DNA from 4 places in the Sporosarcina contaminans genome. Region 1 is predicted to be linked to each of the others. Evidence: predicted binding sites of a transcription regulator. Region 1 holds the regulator's gene; each other region holds the start of a gene.
The links. Region 1 encodes CtsR, which represses protease genes until heat stress. Its sites were predicted from a motif close to ATGGTCAATAAAGGTCAAACA; they were not measured.
Positions count from the first base shown of each region.

Region 1 (4,217 bases):
TATCAAATACCCTAATTAGGGTCGATTCTGACCTTCAAACTTCACATAACGGGAGAGAGACGCCGCCTATAAAACATAGGCGACCTACTACTCGTTTTGACTTTGACTATCTTTGACTTAATTATACAGAGCGTTCACGATCAATGCAAAACAGACGCTCATTCTTCCGAGGAATTTTCTGTTGATTGCCGATCGACATGCAATCTTTCTCGAAATAGCTTTGCCCTAAAAATATCCCTTTCCTCCGCAGTCAATTCGGAGCCAGCGTATTGTTGGAGAAAACCAGGCTGCATGAAGATCATCAATTCATTCAAAATAATCATGTCGATATCTTCAATAATGCCTAAGTCTATGCCGAGGCGTACGTCGGAAAGACATCTCGCCGCTTCTCCCGAAGGCAATAGCCTTGCATATGAAATGATGCCCAATGAGCGGAAAAGCTTATTTTCCAAAGCGATTTTGGATTTAGACAGCAATAGTTCGCGTGAGCGCCTTTCATGAGCAATTAATCGCAATACAATGTTTTTCAACTCAGATAGAATTTCCTCTTCCGTCTTACCAAGCGTTGTCTGATTTGACACTTGATATACATTCCCTGGCGCTTCACTTCCTTCGCCGTAGCTGCCGCGCACGACCATACCTAATCTCGTAATAGCCGGAATGATCCTTTCAATCTGTTTCGTAATGGTCAACGCCGGCAAATGCATCATGACAGATGCCCGCATTCCAGTACCGGTATTCGATGGACAACTCGTCAAATAACCGAAATCCTCATCGAAAGCATACGGCAGTTCATTTTCAAGATAATTATCAACTGAATCTGCATGCTCGTAAGCATTTTCTAATTGGAAACCAGGATAAATGCATTGTATTCGGATATGATCTTCTTCATTGACCATGATGCTGAGCGTCTCGTCTTCTGATAAAATAACAGCGCCATGGCGGTCCGGATTTATCAACTGAGGACTAACTAAATGCTTTTCTACTAATACTTGCCTCTCCAATGCGGGAATATCCGACATCTTCATATAGGCATACCCGTTTTCATTAGAATTAAGCAAAGATGCTGTAACTGCTTCATCGACCTTTTGTGCTTCCTCTTCAGTAGACGCTATCGGAAAACGATGCCCTCTCAAGTTGCGTGCAAGCCTAATACGGGTCGACATAACTATATCGGATTGCTCTCCGTGAGAAGTCATCCATCCCGTAGTCGCATGCTTCATGAATTTATCAATTGACATGGCCGTTTGCACCTCCATCGCCACTTTCTGATAGACGTTGCTTCAATTCATTTACTTCATCACGCAATATCGCAGCTTCTTCAAATCGCTCTTCCGCAATAGCATCTTGCATTCTCACTCGAATTTCTTCTATTTTCTTCTTCAAAGCAAAATGTTCATTGAATGAAATTGGAATCTTGCCAACATGTTTTGTATGGCCGTTATGAAGCTTTCCTAATATACGCGGCAATTTATCTCTAAATGTATCATAGCAAGTCGGACATCCAAATTTGCCAATTTCCATGAAGCGTTTGAAAGTCAACTCACATTCTGGACATTTCGGCCCTTCCGGCGCACTTTCCCTCGTTTGCTGATACGGCTGAAATTCTGTTCCACCAAACCAATGAGAAAGGAATTGTTGGATGGACAACGGTTCCTGATTCGGATCGAATTGAAACATTTGCGATTGGAATGCGCATTTTTCACAAAGATGTCGCTCCGAAGTGCCGCTCATACTTTCTTGTGTAAATATGACAGACGCCGGTCTTTCTTTACAGTTGTCACAGTTCATCATTGCCACCTCGTCCTTATCAAATTTATCATTCCATTTGTTCGTATAGTAACGTCAATAGCATCGCCTGCAAAATTCGAGCCCTTATGACATCTCGTTCGGGCAATGGATAATGGAGCGTCGTACGATCAACCGCTGCAAGTATGATTTTAGCTTCGCGCATGGAGATAACCTTATCTTCCAATAGCCTATGTACTACATCTTCAGCCATCGTATAAGTCGCTCCATTTTGCAATCCTTCCAAAATATGCTCGATCAATTCCTTATGCGAATTTGCTTGGATACGATAAATACGAATGTATCCTCCGCCACCCCGTTTTGACTCGACCGCATAACCGCGCTCCAATGTGAATCGGGTATTAATAACATAGTTGATCTGAGAAGGCACACATTGAAATTTTTCCGCAATTTCACTTCTTTTAATCTCAATAGCGCCTTTATCTTCCTTTTCGATAATCGCCTTCAAATACCCTTCTATAATATCTGAAATGTTACGCATCCTATTCACCTCTTCTCTTAGATGTCCATTCGCTGACTTTGACTATATTTGACTTAATTGTACATGAAAAAAGTCCTTAAAATCAATCGATAAGCAATGTGAAAAGATGTATGTTTAAAGTTTTAAAAATCGGGTATTTATCTTTTTGAGGATTTTTTCTGACCTCTTTTTCCTCTTCTTCGAGCGGGCTTAGGACGGATGAAGATGATTGAGGCAAACAATCATCTTTTATCATGTCCGTCCTTTTCACCCTCTCTACCCCATTTGCACACCCGATACTCGCTCTATAATCAGTTGAATCTTGAACACAGAGGGGCATTCAAGTAGCTGATGATTCATGTTCTATCTTATGCATATTTTCACACCTATTAACGGAGGAGAATCTAAAAATGAACTGGTATGATAAGCTTAGCGAATATTTTCCAATTGAAGAAATGAAGTCGAAAGAACATATGGATGCACTTTTGAAAGATAAAAATAATGTTTATCGAAAAGAAGAAGGCCTCCACCACGTTCTAATGTATGCAGAAACGGAAACATTCATCTTTATCGATTATTTATATGTCTCCGAAAAATCACGTGGCATGGGCATAGGCAAAAAGTTAATAGCATCATTAAAACAGAAAGGAAAACCGATTATACTTGAAGTGGAGCCGCTCGATTATAAAGATACGGATACCGAGAAAAGACTGCGGTTTTATGCCAGAGAGCAATTTCACCATGCAAGAAGAATTGGTTATAGTAGAAGATCGCTATCAACAGGTAAGCAAAATGAAATGGAAATTCTCTATTGGTCGCCAACCGAAGCAGATGAAGAAGCGGTTTACGAAGCGATGAAAACAACATACGAAGAAATCCACACGTATAAGGATGAGACTTTCTACGGCGATCAATACGAACCGACCGATAAAGTTCTCACTTTTAAAACAGAAGGGAAAAAGAACATTTTAGATTCCTTTCGTTCATGATAGGAATCATTAGCTACATGGAGGATTTTCCCTCCGCTTTTTTTATTCCTTTTCCAGCCCGCGTGAAACTCTTTAAACATCTTGCAGTAATGAAACAGAATTCGACAAACTGTTCGCCTTTATCCGAGCATTGCCTTTTACGGATGGACTTAAAGAGGAATATGTCATGAATGTCACCTAACTTAGCAATTTGTCGACTTACAACAGGAAAAGGCAGCCCCCAGAAAATAAGACGGCTGCCTCTTTACTATTCGATTGTTAAATTTTTCATTTCTTTCACAGTAAGGAATAGCTCTCCTGTTTCGTAAAACGTAATGGCGAGACGATCGCCTTCCTGTACATAGATCGAAAGCGGAATTGCTTCCGTCGATACGATATAATTTTTGCCATCATCACCCAACACGGAAACAATCGTGAAGTCGCCTACACGTTCTTTATATACACGGACAACATTGACCGTCGTCTTCACTTCCTCAGCATTCGAGCTTCCATCAACCGTACTGCCGCCACGCTGCAAAGCTGTTTTATAAAGCTTCAATGCCTCATTCGGCGAATTTGCATAGACAGAGATCTCGGGATTCGCCGCCGAAACGATAAAGTAGTTTTGTAGGAACCCATTTGAATCAAGCACCGGCGTCAGCCAACTCGCTTCACCGTAAAAGTTATAAAGTACCGGCATTTCCCCGGACCATTTCTTTTCAATGAACTTCTTCTCGATTATTTGTAAAGTGCCTTGGGAATCCATATACGATTCTTCCAAATTACCTGTATAATAAATCCCTTCGCCCGTTCGACCATCCGTTAGCGCATAGCCTAACATCGAATCAACTTCCTCTTTCGGGCTCGTAAAGTCAGTGAAATAATACATATGCCCATTTTCATCGAATACCGGGCTGACATTCGCCTCTACTCCTTCGTCTGAAGGCAATTTCACATCTTTTTTCCCGATAATTGAGTTC
Region 1 covers NZ_JBHTLT010000134.1:12,547-16,763, reverse strand. The annotation lists gene ACFQ38_RS18325 (protein arginine kinase) at 159-1,241, opposite strand; gene ACFQ38_RS18320 (UvrB/UvrC motif-containing protein) at 1,231-1,794, opposite strand; gene ACFQ38_RS18315 (CtsR family transcriptional regulator) at 1,820-2,290, opposite strand; gene ACFQ38_RS18310 (hypothetical protein) at 2,373-2,540, opposite strand; gene ACFQ38_RS18305 (GNAT family N-acetyltransferase) at 2,680-3,258, shown strand; gene ACFQ38_RS18300 (hypothetical protein) at 3,506-4,217, opposite strand, start outside.

Region 2 (4,217 bases), on a different contig from region 1:
ATTGAACGGAAAAAAGGCTATATCGCTTATTTGAAAGAGGCCGAAAAGATTTCGGATTTCATCGGTTTGATTGGTGCGCATGTTTCGTTAATGAAATTCGAGGATGTGCGCATTTTGCGTGATATGCGCAACAGTGTCAATCGGCTCGTTAATTGCGAGACTGCCAATTTGAATAAAACGATCGGTGCTGCACAGCGGCAAGTGGAAAATATTAAGTTCATTCAAAATACGATTGGTCTTGATCAGTTGCCGGAACGGCTGCAGGAGATTGCCCATTTACGAATCGAATACCAAGATGTTACTCTTAAGGAATTAGGTGAAATGGTATCCGGCGGGACTGTCAGCAAATCAGGGGTCAATCATCGATTGAGAAAAATCGAGGAAATTGCCGAAAACTTGCGAAGTAGCGGCATCGGATAGAAAAAACTGAATAGGATTGAATAGAGAGGAGTCTATTGATTATGGCGGAAAAAACTGTAGAAGTGAATATGAAAACCGGATTGCAGGCGAGACAAGCGGCTCTTTTTGTGCAAGAGGCGAATAAGTTTACAGCAGATGTATTTTTAAAGAAAGATGAACGCCAAGTGAATGCGAAGAGCATTATGGGCGTAATGAGTTTGGCGGTAGCTCGCGGAACGACGGTTTCTTTAATCGCTGAAGGTGTAGACGAAGAGCAAGCAATTGAAAGACTAGCACAGCTTGTTGAAAATGAAAATTAATAATGAATAGATTGCCGTTTCCTTAGTAAGGAGATGGCTTTTTTCTATTTATGGGAAATTGATTGAGCGAATCGATTTCATCCTATAAGAAGAGGTAAACGCTTATGGTGGGAAAAATATCTCGAATTCAAGACAAGTTTCTTGTTGATAGAAGTTTTGAATGATAAAGTGAAGGTAATCATGATCCTATATAGGAGGAATCGCTTTATGTATCCAATTGAAGGACATCATCATATTTCTATGTTAACGAAAGATGCCCAATACAATAACCGTTTCTATCGTACGATTTTAGGGCTACGCCGTGTGAAAGTTACCGTAAACCAAGATGATCCATCGATGTACCATTTGTTTTACGGCGATCGGACGGGAAGTCCATGCACTGAGCTTACATTTTTTGAAATGCCTTTTGCAGGCCGTTCTTATCGTGGGACAAATGCCATTACGAGAATTGGATTAGTCGTTCCCACAGAGGAGAGTTTATCGTATTGGAAATCAAGATTTGAAGAGCATAATGTAAAGCATGGTGAAGTGACAACGTATGCGAATCGCCAAGCCCTTCACTTTGAAGATGCCGAAGGATTGCGCATGGTGTTGTTAGTTTCTAAAGGTGAGAGACTGCCGCATTATGAGGTGTGGGAAAAATCGGAAGTTCCGATTGAGCATCAGATTTTGGGAATGGGAGCAGTCGAAATAACCGTGCGCCGAATGAATAAAATCGCAGGAACGTTGACAAATATTTTGGGTTATACTGAAGTATCCCGGACAGAAGATGAAGCGATCTTTCGTTCGGCTAAAGGCGATGTTTTTGGAGAAATCGTCGTGAAAAGTGATGATGGTCCCGCAGAAAAGCCTGGTCGAGGCAGCATTCACCATTTAGCGATTCGTGTTAAAGATGATGAGGAGCTGTCCTATTATGAAGAACAAGTGCGGTTGCATGGTTTTCATTCCTCAGGAATTGTAGATCGGTTCTATTTCAAAAGCTTGTACTTCCGGGAATCAAATGGCATTTTGTTCGAAATCGCAACGGATGGACCTGGGTTTACGATTGACGGGGATGTCGAAACGTTAGGGGAAAGATTAGATTTACCGCCGTTTTTGGAAGAACGTCGTACGGAAATCGAAGAAAATCTTGCACCGATTGAATAGTTTGTTTATCATCAAAGAAAAGAAATTTGCAAAAGAAAAGCCGAAAATGTCATGAAAGACATTTTCGGCAGTTTATTGTTTTTACGCCCTCGGCAGGAATCGAACCCACATTTTGAGAACCGGAATCTCACGTGCTATCCGTTGCACCACGAGGGCAATTTTTGTAACAGACAAGATTCATTATACAAAGAATATGGAAATTATGCAATAGCTATTTTCAATGCGTTATATTTGACCTTTATTGACCAACATCTGTATGATAGATGTACAGTTGAAATGGGTAAAGTTTCAACAGAGCGATTATGATTGATTCATCCAAAAGGAGGAAAAGTCGAATGAATTTAATACCTACAGTTATTGAGCAAACAAACCGGGGTGAGCGGGCGTATGATATTTATTCCCGTCTTCTAAAAGACCGTATTATTATGTTAGGTAGCGCGATTGATGATAATGTCGCGAACTCAATCGTAGCGCAGCTTTTATTTTTGGAAGCGGAAGATCCGGATAAGGATGTTTCCATTTACATTAACAGCCCTGGCGGAAGCATTACTGCAGGGATGGCGATTTATGATACGATGCAGTTCATTAAACCTGACATTCAAACGATTTGTATTGGGATGGCCGCTTCAATGGGCTCATTCTTGTTGACAGCTGGAACGAAAGGGAAACGTTATGCGCTTCCGAACGCTGAAGTGATGATTCACCAACCACTTGGCGGTGCACAAGGGCAAGCAACAGAAATTGAGATTGCTGCAAAACGCATTCTTTTCTTACGTGAAAAGTTGAATACGATCTTGTCTGAACGTACTGGGCAACCAGTGGAAGTGATCGCGAGAGATACAGATCGCGATAATTTCATGACTGCTGAGCGTGCGAAGGAATATGGGTTGATCGACCATATTATTACGCGTAGCGATATGAAAGATTTAAAATAATGAAATTGATATGCTGGTGCCTGTTAAAGGGCACTGGCATTTTTATTTGACTTTGAAATGTTTGAAACCTTTTAGATGTTCATACGATAGAAAGGGAAAGAGGGAAGTTTGGATGGATAGACGCTACGGGTATGAAAAAGTATCGATGAGTAGGGAGTGGTAAGATGAAAAAATTATTAGGGCCGATTGCTATAATCATTGTATTATTAGCGATTGTAGCAATGTTATTGGTGCCAAGCTACAACAAATTCGTTAACTTGGAAGAGGATGTTGAGCAGTCCTATGCGCAAGTTGAAAACCAGCTGCAGCGTCGGCTTGATCTTATTCCGAATTTGGTGAACACCGTTAAAGGCTATGCAAGCCATGAAAAAGAAGTTATTGCGGAAATTTCTGACGCGCGTGCAAGATTGGCTGGCGCTTCTGGACCTGAGGAGCAAGCAGCTGCAGATACAGAGCTGTCGAATGCGTTAGGGCGTTTATTAGTAGTTGTGGAAAATTATCCAGAATTAAAAGCGAATCAAAATTTTACGCAGCTGATGGATGAGTTGGCTGGAACAGAGAACCGGATCGGTTTTGCGAGAAAAGATTATAATGATGTTGTTTCCCAATACAATCGACAAGTGAAACGGTTCCCGGGCAAATTAGTCGCTTCAATTTTCGGATTTGACGAGAAAGAGTATTTCCAAGCAGAAGAGGCTGCAAACAAAGCTCCTGAAGTCGATTTCGGAGATGACAAGGAGTGATTCGGAAATTTGTTCGATCGTTCGCGGTCGCATGTCTACTGTTCGTATACATGCCAATCGGGGTGTTGGCAGCCGAAATCCCCAATTGGAACGAATATGATTACTTCATTCAAGATCATGCACAAATTTTGTCTTATGAACAGAAAGAAGAGTTGAATCGGCTTGGTCGTAACTTGGAACAAGCAACAGGGGCTGAACTAGCTGTGTTGACGTTGCCGAGCATTGGCGATGAACCGGTTGATGTATATGCGACCGAGGCGCTAAGGGAATATAAGTTAGGGAAAGCCGGTGAAGATAACGGGGCGTTGCTAGTCGTAACAACGATTCCAAATTCATCTCAAAAACGTCATTTTGAACTTGCGGTCGGTTACGGGCTGGAAGGCGCCTTGCCGGACGGGAAAATAGGAAGGATTATGGATGAGGTTGCAGTTCCGTATTTAAAAAATGAACAGCCGGATCTTGCGATTATGGAAGCTTATAAATCCTATTACAACGAAATTGCGGCTGAGTATGGATGGAATGGCGAAATGGCTACTGTCAATAAGCTTTCGAATCGAGGCGGAGGGTTAGGAATACCTGCGCCGGTCATTCTCTTCATTATTATCTATTTAATTTACCGTTTCAGTAGAGGTGGCCCTGGTGGCGGTGGCGGTTCGGGTGGCAGAAGAAGCAGC
Region 2 covers NZ_JBHTLT010000129.1:38,093-42,309, forward strand. The annotation lists gene whiA (DNA-binding protein WhiA) at 1-420, shown strand, start outside; gene ACFQ38_RS16890 (HPr family phosphocarrier protein) at 462-719, shown strand; gene ACFQ38_RS16895 (ring-cleaving dioxygenase) at 927-1,865, shown strand; tRNA gene ACFQ38_RS16900 (tRNA-Arg) at 1,950-2,021, opposite strand; gene clpP (ATP-dependent Clp endopeptidase proteolytic subunit ClpP) at 2,168-2,800, shown strand; gene ACFQ38_RS16910 (LemA family protein) at 2,965-3,543, shown strand; gene ACFQ38_RS16915 (TPM domain-containing protein) at 3,540-4,217, shown strand, end outside.
Region 2: the regulator CtsR is predicted to act here: its motif matches at 2,094-2,114, upstream of clpP (ATP-dependent Clp endopeptidase proteolytic subunit ClpP).

Region 3 (4,217 bases), on a different contig from region 1:
CACCTTTAATCACTTCTTTAGCAACTGCTGTTTCTACATGTCGCTGAATGAACCGTTTCAAAGGCCGTGCGCCGAAATCAGGATCAGTTCCTTCTTTAACAATCCAATCCAGTACAGCATCGCTATAAATCAGCTCTACTTCTTGCTCCTGCAAACGTTTGACTAAGTCTTCCAATAGCTTTTTAGCGATTAATCGGAAGGTGTCTCCCGACAATGAATGGAAGATAATAATGTCATCCATCCGGTTCAACAGCTCCGGTTTGAAATGTCGACGCAGTTCAGCCATGACAAGGTCTTCTGTCGCATGGTCTTCCGAATCGAACTGGCCTTCCAACAAGAAGGCTGAACCGATATTGGAAGTCATGATAACAACTGTATTCGTAAAATGAACTAATCTTCCTTGGCTATCAGTAATTCGTCCATCATCCAAAATTTGAAGCAAAATATTGGAGACATCAGGGTGTGCCTTTTCGATTTCATCTAACAAAACGACTGAATATGGATTGCGCCTTACCGCTTCTGTCAATTGTCCGCCTTCTTCATAGCCGATATATCCCGGAGGTGCACCTACTAAACGGGAAACACTATGTTTTTCCATATACTCGGACATATCAATTCGGATGAAATGATCTTCCGAATCGAAAAGTGTGGCGGCCAATGTTTTTGCGAGCTCTGTTTTACCGACACCTGTTGGCCCTAAAAACAAGAAAGAACCGATCGGTTTATTTGGATCTTTAATGCCTGCGCGAGCACGCCATACCGCCTCTGTTACTAACTGGACTGCATCATCTTGGCCGATAACCCTTTCCTCAAGCGTTTCACGAAGGCGCAGTAGCTTTTCTCGCTCTCCTTCTACCAATTTTGTCACTGGGATTCCTGTCCAGCGCGCCACAATCATAGCAATTTCATCTTCTGTTACTTCTTCTCTCAAAAGTCTTTGCTCTTGGCTGTTTGCAAGTGGCACTTCCAAAGCTTGGAGTTCCTTTTCTAATTCTGGAATTTTGCCATATTGGAGTTCGGCAGCTTTATTTAGATCAAACCGGTTTTGTGCATCCTCCAATTCACGGCGATAACGGTCCAGTTCTTCACGCTTCTCTTGGATTTTTCGCAATGCTTCCTTTTCTTTATTCCACTGCTCTCTCATGTCAGCAGATGAATCTTTCAAATCACGTAATTCTTCACGCAACGCTTCCAAACGGGTTTGGCTTATTGCATCCTTCTCCTTTTGCAATGCTTGTTCCTCAATTTCAAGTTGCATCATTCTGCGAGTGACAGAATCAAGCTCTTGCGGCATAGAATCAATTTCCGTGCGGATCATTGCGCTCGCTTCGTCAATTAAATCAATCGCTTTATCCGGCATGAAACGCTCTGTTAAATAACGGTCTGACAATGTAGCGGCCGCCACGATTGCTCGATCGTGGATTCGGACACCATGATGCAGCTCGAACCGTTCTTTCAGCCCTCGTAAAATGGATATCGTATCCTCTACAGAAGGCTCCCGCACAAATACTTGCTGGAAACGTCTTTCCAATGCTGGATCTTTTTCAATATATAAGCGATATTCATCCAAAGTCGTTGCACCGATGCAATACAATTCTCCTCGCGCAAGCATCGGCTTCAGCATATTGCCCGCATCCATTGCTCCTTCCGTTTTGCCAGCACCGACAATCGTATGGATTTCATCAATGAAAAGTATAATTTCCCCTTCACTATCTTTCACTTGCTTCAGTACGCCCTTCAGACGCTCTTCAAACTCACCACGAAACTTTGCCCCGGCAATTAAAGCACTCATATCCAATTCAAATATTTGCTTGTTTTTCAACCCGTCCGGCACATCGCCTTTTACAATCCGTTGCGCAAGTCCTTCCACGATTGCCGTTTTCCCGACTCCCGGCTCGCCAATTAATACAGGATTATTTTTCGTCTTTCTCGATAAAATCCGCACAACATTACGAATTTCTTCATCCCTGCCGATAACAGGATCCATTTTGCCGCTTTTTACATCTTCTACAAGGTTTCGCCCAAATTGTTCAAGCGGTGTACGTTGGTCTTCTTGCACGCCGTCCATTCTCATCTGCATTCACCTCATTGTTTGACTTTGACTATCTTTGATTAATTAAATTATAAGGAGAAATAGCGTTACTGTACATTTTTTTGCTTGCTCTATTCTCCTACCCGCACGATAATCAATAAAACATATTTATGAATGCAATAACTGGCGATTCGCGACAACGATACCATCTTCATCTGCATAAACATAATGGCCTTCGACCCAATCGATATCCCCGAAAAACAAAGACACGCCTCGCTCTCCCTTGCCTTCCTTATTGCTTTTAAAAGGATTCGTGCCTAACGCCAAAATGCCGATATCCATTTCTGATAAGTCTGCGGAATCTCTAACGCAACCATTAATAATGATTCCTGCCGCTTTACGTTCTGTCGCAATGCTCCCTAACTTGTCCCCCAACATTGCACATCTCATCGACCCTCCACCGTCTACGACTAATACGTCTCCTTCTTTTAAAGATTGAAGTGCTTCTTTTACCAAAACATTGTCCTCAAATGCTCTTACAGTAACGATTGGACCTGAAAAACGTTTTCGTTTTCCGAATGAATGGAATGGTGCTGTGCAAAATGATAATTCCTTGGCATATTCATCACATAAATCTGCAGTTTTAAACTCCATGCTGTATTCCCCTTTCAGTGCGATTTGTTTATCAAAAAAAGCTGAATGACAAACGTCAAACAGCCTTTTCTCCCCATCATATAACTTCTTCATAAATAGAACTTGTTCCATAGAAGCTATGCTTGAAATAAATGCCGCTTAATGGAATATCGCAAAAAAATACGCCACGCATTCTATCGCTTGAATCTTTGTCGCTATGGGACAGAAGAAACAGAACGCGAGTGATTGAAAACGACTTGAGCCGCATTTACTGATAGCAATAATCTATTTTAATCTCACAAGACAAGATGGATTATCGTACGCCTAACGCCATTTTTGCATAGCGGGACATTTTGTCGCGTGACCAAGGCGGATTCCAGACGATATTGACATCTACGTCTTTCACCTCAGGAAGCTCAGATAGTTCTTGCTTAATATTCATGACGATTTGCGGACCCATCGGACATCCCATAGAGGTTAGTGTCATGTCCACCTTTGCAGTGCCTTCATCGTCTAAGTCCACATTGTATACAAGCCCTAAATTGACAATATCGATGCCAAGCTCAGGATCGATCACATTTTCAAGTGCACCCATGATGCTGCCTTTCATATCATCATTCATTGATATTCCCCTTTCCGTCCATTATTATCTTCATCATAGCAAAGTTCTGCCTACTCCTTCAAATAACTTGCCAGCCAATCGGATGCTCGCAGCATTGCAGATCTTGATACTGTATGTCCAGCAGATGGTTCAGAGATAAATTGAAATCGCTCTACATCGTCAGCATAATCCTCTTTTACGGCATTGTAAAAATTGAACGTTGGCTCATAAGGAACGACCGAATCTTGTTCTCCGTGATAGAAAAGGACTGGTCTGTGATTCAACGCTGATCGATGCTTCGTCAAATCAAATATAGACAATGTATCCAATAAAGACTTCCGTTCTTCATCCGTGATCGGCAATTTGAATCCGCGTCGTTCAAATTGCGACATTTGCGCTTTTGCGAGTTCAACGAAGCCTGGTGAACCCATCATGACAGCAGCCGCATCGATCCAAGGATAGACCGTTAAGCAACCTAATGTCGTAATGCCCCCCATCGATGTACCTCCAACTGTAATTTTATTCGTACCTCTGGCAGATAGTTCCTGATGGAGAGTTTTCATTTCCTCAATCGACGTCAATACGATTTCCCAAAATCGGAGGCTCAGTTGGACTTCATCCAAATTTTCATCTCGAACGCCATGGAGATGTGCATCCGGAAGAAGTACTCTCACTCCTTGTTTCGCGATATTATATGCGTAATGTAAATTATGTTCCTTTGCACTTGTAAAACCGTGTAGGAAAATGGCTGTCGGAAGGTTGCTATTTTCAAGATTTTCCTCCACAATATGCAATAATGGAATGTTGCTCCAATTCTCTTCTTTTACAATGACCGTCATGCAAACACCTTCTGTTTCTTTTTTATGAGCGTAACAAAGTTTTATTGAAAAAACAAAGAGAATGGCCGCATGGCGGAATTTTTTGACTTACCCCCTCTTCAAAAGATAAGAT
Region 3 covers NZ_JBHTLT010000128.1:3,111-7,327, forward strand. The annotation lists gene ACFQ38_RS16490 (ATP-dependent Clp protease ATP-binding subunit) at 1-2,080, opposite strand, end outside; gene rraA (ribonuclease E activity regulator RraA) at 2,201-2,686, opposite strand; gene ACFQ38_RS16500 (metal-sulfur cluster assembly factor) at 2,979-3,287, opposite strand; gene ACFQ38_RS16505 (prolyl oligopeptidase family serine peptidase) at 3,338-4,105, opposite strand.
Region 3: the regulator CtsR is predicted to act here: its motif matches at 2,090-2,110, upstream of ACFQ38_RS16490 (ATP-dependent Clp protease ATP-binding subunit).

Region 4 (4,217 bases), on a different contig from region 1:
CAGCTGAAAACATCAAATTATTCCACAGTAAAAAAATATGGATTAGTTTAAGTAGTTTATTTCTGCTTCCTATCCTGCAAGTCGCCAATAGTATGATTAACGTAAAATACGGGAATGAGCTCGTCCAAGCAAAAGATATCGTTATCAATGGCGCTACCGGAATTTTAATGATTGATAAAAACGGATTGACGATTTTACTCGTCATCGGCGCTTTTATTAGTTTTTTTATCGGCGAAGAATTTCAATATGGCACGATACGGAATACGTTGTCCATAGGTCGGAGCCGCACGCATTATTATTTATCGAAATTGCGGTGAGGCATAGCAATGCTGTTTTGTGTATTTCTACCAGGATACTTGCTGATTATTGGCTTTTTCACGATTCTTTTCTTCACCATATTAATTTCCACAATTCGATCTTACAGAGCATACCAACAGATACAAATGTAGAAACTAGGGGGAAACCTCTTCAAACCTAGTTCAGCCTCTTTGCTAAATGTAAAATAGAGACTTTGTATTTAGGAGTTAATTCAATTAAGCTAACAGCCATTCAATACAACTAGAGCGTCTCATCCAATTTCTGAATCTTTGAGTTGGAAATTAAATAAACATTTCCAAGAATGTCGATTTTATCTCCTTTTACACGTACAGCGCAATCTTTGTTCGACGCATAAATATTTATTTCTTCCGATAGGGGAGATAGTTCGCGTTGAACAAGGTCCATATTATTTTCAAGATCAAAATGAGACAGGACGGAAAAATTGTCAAGACCGATTCCGTCGTAAACAGAGCTCATTTCAACGTCATCTCCAAAGTTTTTCGAGCATAACCATTTCGCAGACATGTTGATTGCACCAGCGCTTGCTCCCATCACAACAGCGCTGCTTTTTTTTATTGAATCCGATAATTCATATTCCTTCAAAAAACGATTTAGATTAAGAATACTGCCACCCAACAAGAAAATGCCGGAAGCGTTTTGAAGTATCGTTTGGGCATCTTCCTTCTGTACGCGGTAATTAATTAAATGATATTCATCAAACGTAATGCCAGCCTGATCGAGCCATGAGCGTTCAGTAGCACCATCATCTTCAAAAACAGACGGATTTGAGCTAATCATAACAAGCGATTTTCTATCAGCTATATCCTCCTGTAACACCCTAGCCAAATTCTCTGGGAAAAAATTATTAAACCAACCTAAATAATAGTGAGTTTTCATAAGTACCCCCTGTAGTAAAGTGGATAAATAATATTTATTCCTTGCGTTACACATTCTGTCTTCTTGTCACCAATCAAATACTTTCATTTTATTACTCACAATGCACTCCCAAGTTCTGTAAGGATTACGCTGCTAATTGAAATAGTAATTCTTACGAAGTTGTTTTATCTATTGGTGACACTTCCATCGTTCCTTGTCACTTCTGTATACATTAAAAAATATGGCACAAATAAAAACCGGTTAGAATTAGGCACCATTTGCTTATTTATTATCTCCTCAATCGTTTCATTTGTATAGACCCATCCATCTGTAGGTTCAGTATCCGTATACACTGAAATTGGCAAAAGAAGTAGAAGAAACCGTATACCTTAATACACCGAACGATGATGTCTCTAGTCTCATAGACCGAATTGATAGTCCGCGGAATGTACGCATCATTGATCTTATTGATGAACGCATACCGATGAACATCGGGGCCGCTAATAAAACGATGATAGCAGATGCGCCTCCTCATAATACGGATGCCTTGCTGCAACGGCTAATTCCGGAAGGCACCATTAGCATTTATATTTGAAATCTGGCTCTGTTTGAATATAGAACGCATTTCTCACGTGTGCGCACCAATTGGCGAACGCTGATCTCCATTCTGGTGTTTCAAAGAATTGCTCAACCGTTTGCGTTTCGGAATGCATACGATGAATCGATTAAGTGGGGCAATGCCTCCTGCCCAAATACCGTTATTTGCGTCGGTATCTTCTTCTCTTACTAATAAAAGGGGGAGTCCAAATTGATAAGCCATGGAAGGTTCGACTTGTGAATAGACCGACCCTTGCCAGACTGGCGTAAATGTTGCAGGGGGACCTGTATTCGTCTCGATCGTACGAACTTTGAAGCGACGAAGGTTTAGCGCCAACATGCCAAAGCTCGATGAAACTAATCGGCGAATATCAGTTAAGATGGCTTCGGGGTAACTTTCACTTAACGGTAGTGTACGCAGAAAGAGCAGAGCATCCTCGATCTCTTCAATTAAACGATCTATAAATTTTTGTAGGTTGTCATTTAAGTGAGTTGTCGTACTTAGGGAGACCGGGATACGATAGGCGCGATCGATACACTCTTGATGTGCTGATTGTAGACTTGTGTGATTTATACGTAACTCGTTATATCCATCGCGATTCATTTTATCACCTACTTTCTCAAACAGCATATGGAGTAGAAATAAAAGGGCTTGGACAGTATGACGAAGTGTGCATCAATCAAAAAACTTGAAAGTCAAAAAAGGTCAGAGTATAATAAAGTCATAAGTCAAAGATAGTCAATGTCAAATAACATAAATGATTAATACGATAAGGAGGAAATGCTTTATGAAATGTCAACATTGCGGTATAAACGAAGCGACAATGAGCTTACGGCTTCAAATGAATCATCAACGGTTGCAAATGAATTTGTGCCATACTTGTTTTCAAGAGATTCAAGGTCAAATGAAGATGCCGTCATTTGGCAATGATGCCAATCAATTTTTCCAAGCGAACGGCAATCCTCAAGCATATACACAAGTTAGAGAAGTTGATGGAAATCAAGGAAACGGCTTGTTAGACCAACTTGGCAAAAATCTTTCGAATGACGCCAAGGAAGGGCGAATTGACCCAGTCATCGGCCGCGATCAAGAAGTGAAACGCGTTATTGAAACATTAAATAGAAGAAACAAAAACAACCCGGTACTCATCGGGGAACCAGGTGTCGGTAAAACAGCAATTGCAGAAGGATTAGCTTTGAAAATCCATGAAGGCGATGTCCCTGCAAAACTATTGAACAAACAAGTTTATGTATTGGACGTCGCTTCACTCGTTACGAACACCGGCATTCGCGGTCAATTTGAAGAGCGCATGAAGCAGTTAATTGAAGAAATCGAAAACCGGAAAGAGGTTATCGTGTTCATCGATGAAATTCACCTTCTCGTTGGTGCAGGTTCGGCGGAAGGCTCCAAAATGGATGCCGGAAATATGTTGAAACCAGCATTGGCACGTGGCAGCATGCAACTGATCGGTGCAACGACGTTAAAAGAGTACCGTCAAATCGAGAAAGACGCTGCACTCGAACGCCGATTCCAGCCGATCATTGTCAAAGAGCCTTCTGCGGAGGACGCGATCACCATCTTACACGGCATTAAAGACCGTTACGAAGCTTTCCATGAAGTACGTTATTCGGATGAAGCGATCCGGGCATTCGTCACATTGTCACAGCGCTACATCCAAGACCGGTTTTTGCCGGATAAGGCAATTGATTTGATGGATGAAGTGGGAGCACGTTTGAATTTGAAACAGTCTTCAGCAGATGCGGATTCAATCGGCAAGAGATTGGAACAAATCGTTCAACAAAAAGAACAGGCTGCAGAAATGGAAGACTATGAAAAGGCTGCAACATTGCGCCAGGAAGAAATTCAATTGCGACAACAACTACAAAATGCGAAACAAGGCGGGGCTTCAATGTATGAAGTGACCGTTGAAGACATCGAAGCGATCGTCGAAGAGAAAACAGGCATCCCTGTAACGAAACTGCAAGCTTCTGAACAGGCAAAAATGAAAGACCTATCCGACAACCTGCGGAAAAAAGTAATTGGACAAGAAGAAGCGGTCGAAAAGATCGCAAAGGCAATCCGACGAAGCCGCGCAGGCTTGAAGTCAAAACATCGTCCAATCGGATCGTTCTTATTCGTCGGCCCAACAGGTGTCGGTAAAACGGAAATTACAAAAGTATTGGCGGAAGAATTATTCGGTTCCCGTGACACATTAATCCGTCTCGATATGAGCGAATACATGGAGAAACACGCTGTCTCTAAAATTATCGGCTCACCTCCGGGCTATGTGGGCCACGAAGAAGCAGGCCAATTAACGGAACAAGTTCGCCGCAACCCGTATTCGATTGTATTGCTTGATGAAATCGAAAAGGCGCACCCTGATGTTCAACATATGTTCCTTCAAATTATGGAAGATGGTCGATTG
Region 4 covers NZ_JBHTLT010000119.1:31,549-35,765, reverse strand. The annotation lists gene ACFQ38_RS14460 (ABC transporter permease) at 1-317, shown strand, start outside; gene ACFQ38_RS14455 (Type 1 glutamine amidotransferase-like domain-containing protein) at 559-1,215, opposite strand; gene ACFQ38_RS14450 (IclR family transcriptional regulator domain-containing protein) at 1,547-1,789, shown strand; partial or broken gene ACFQ38_RS14445 (hypothetical protein) at 1,773-2,395, opposite strand; gene ACFQ38_RS14440 (ATP-dependent Clp protease ATP-binding subunit) at 2,580-4,217, shown strand, end outside.
Region 4: the regulator CtsR is predicted to act here: its motif matches at 2,484-2,504, upstream of ACFQ38_RS14440 (ATP-dependent Clp protease ATP-binding subunit).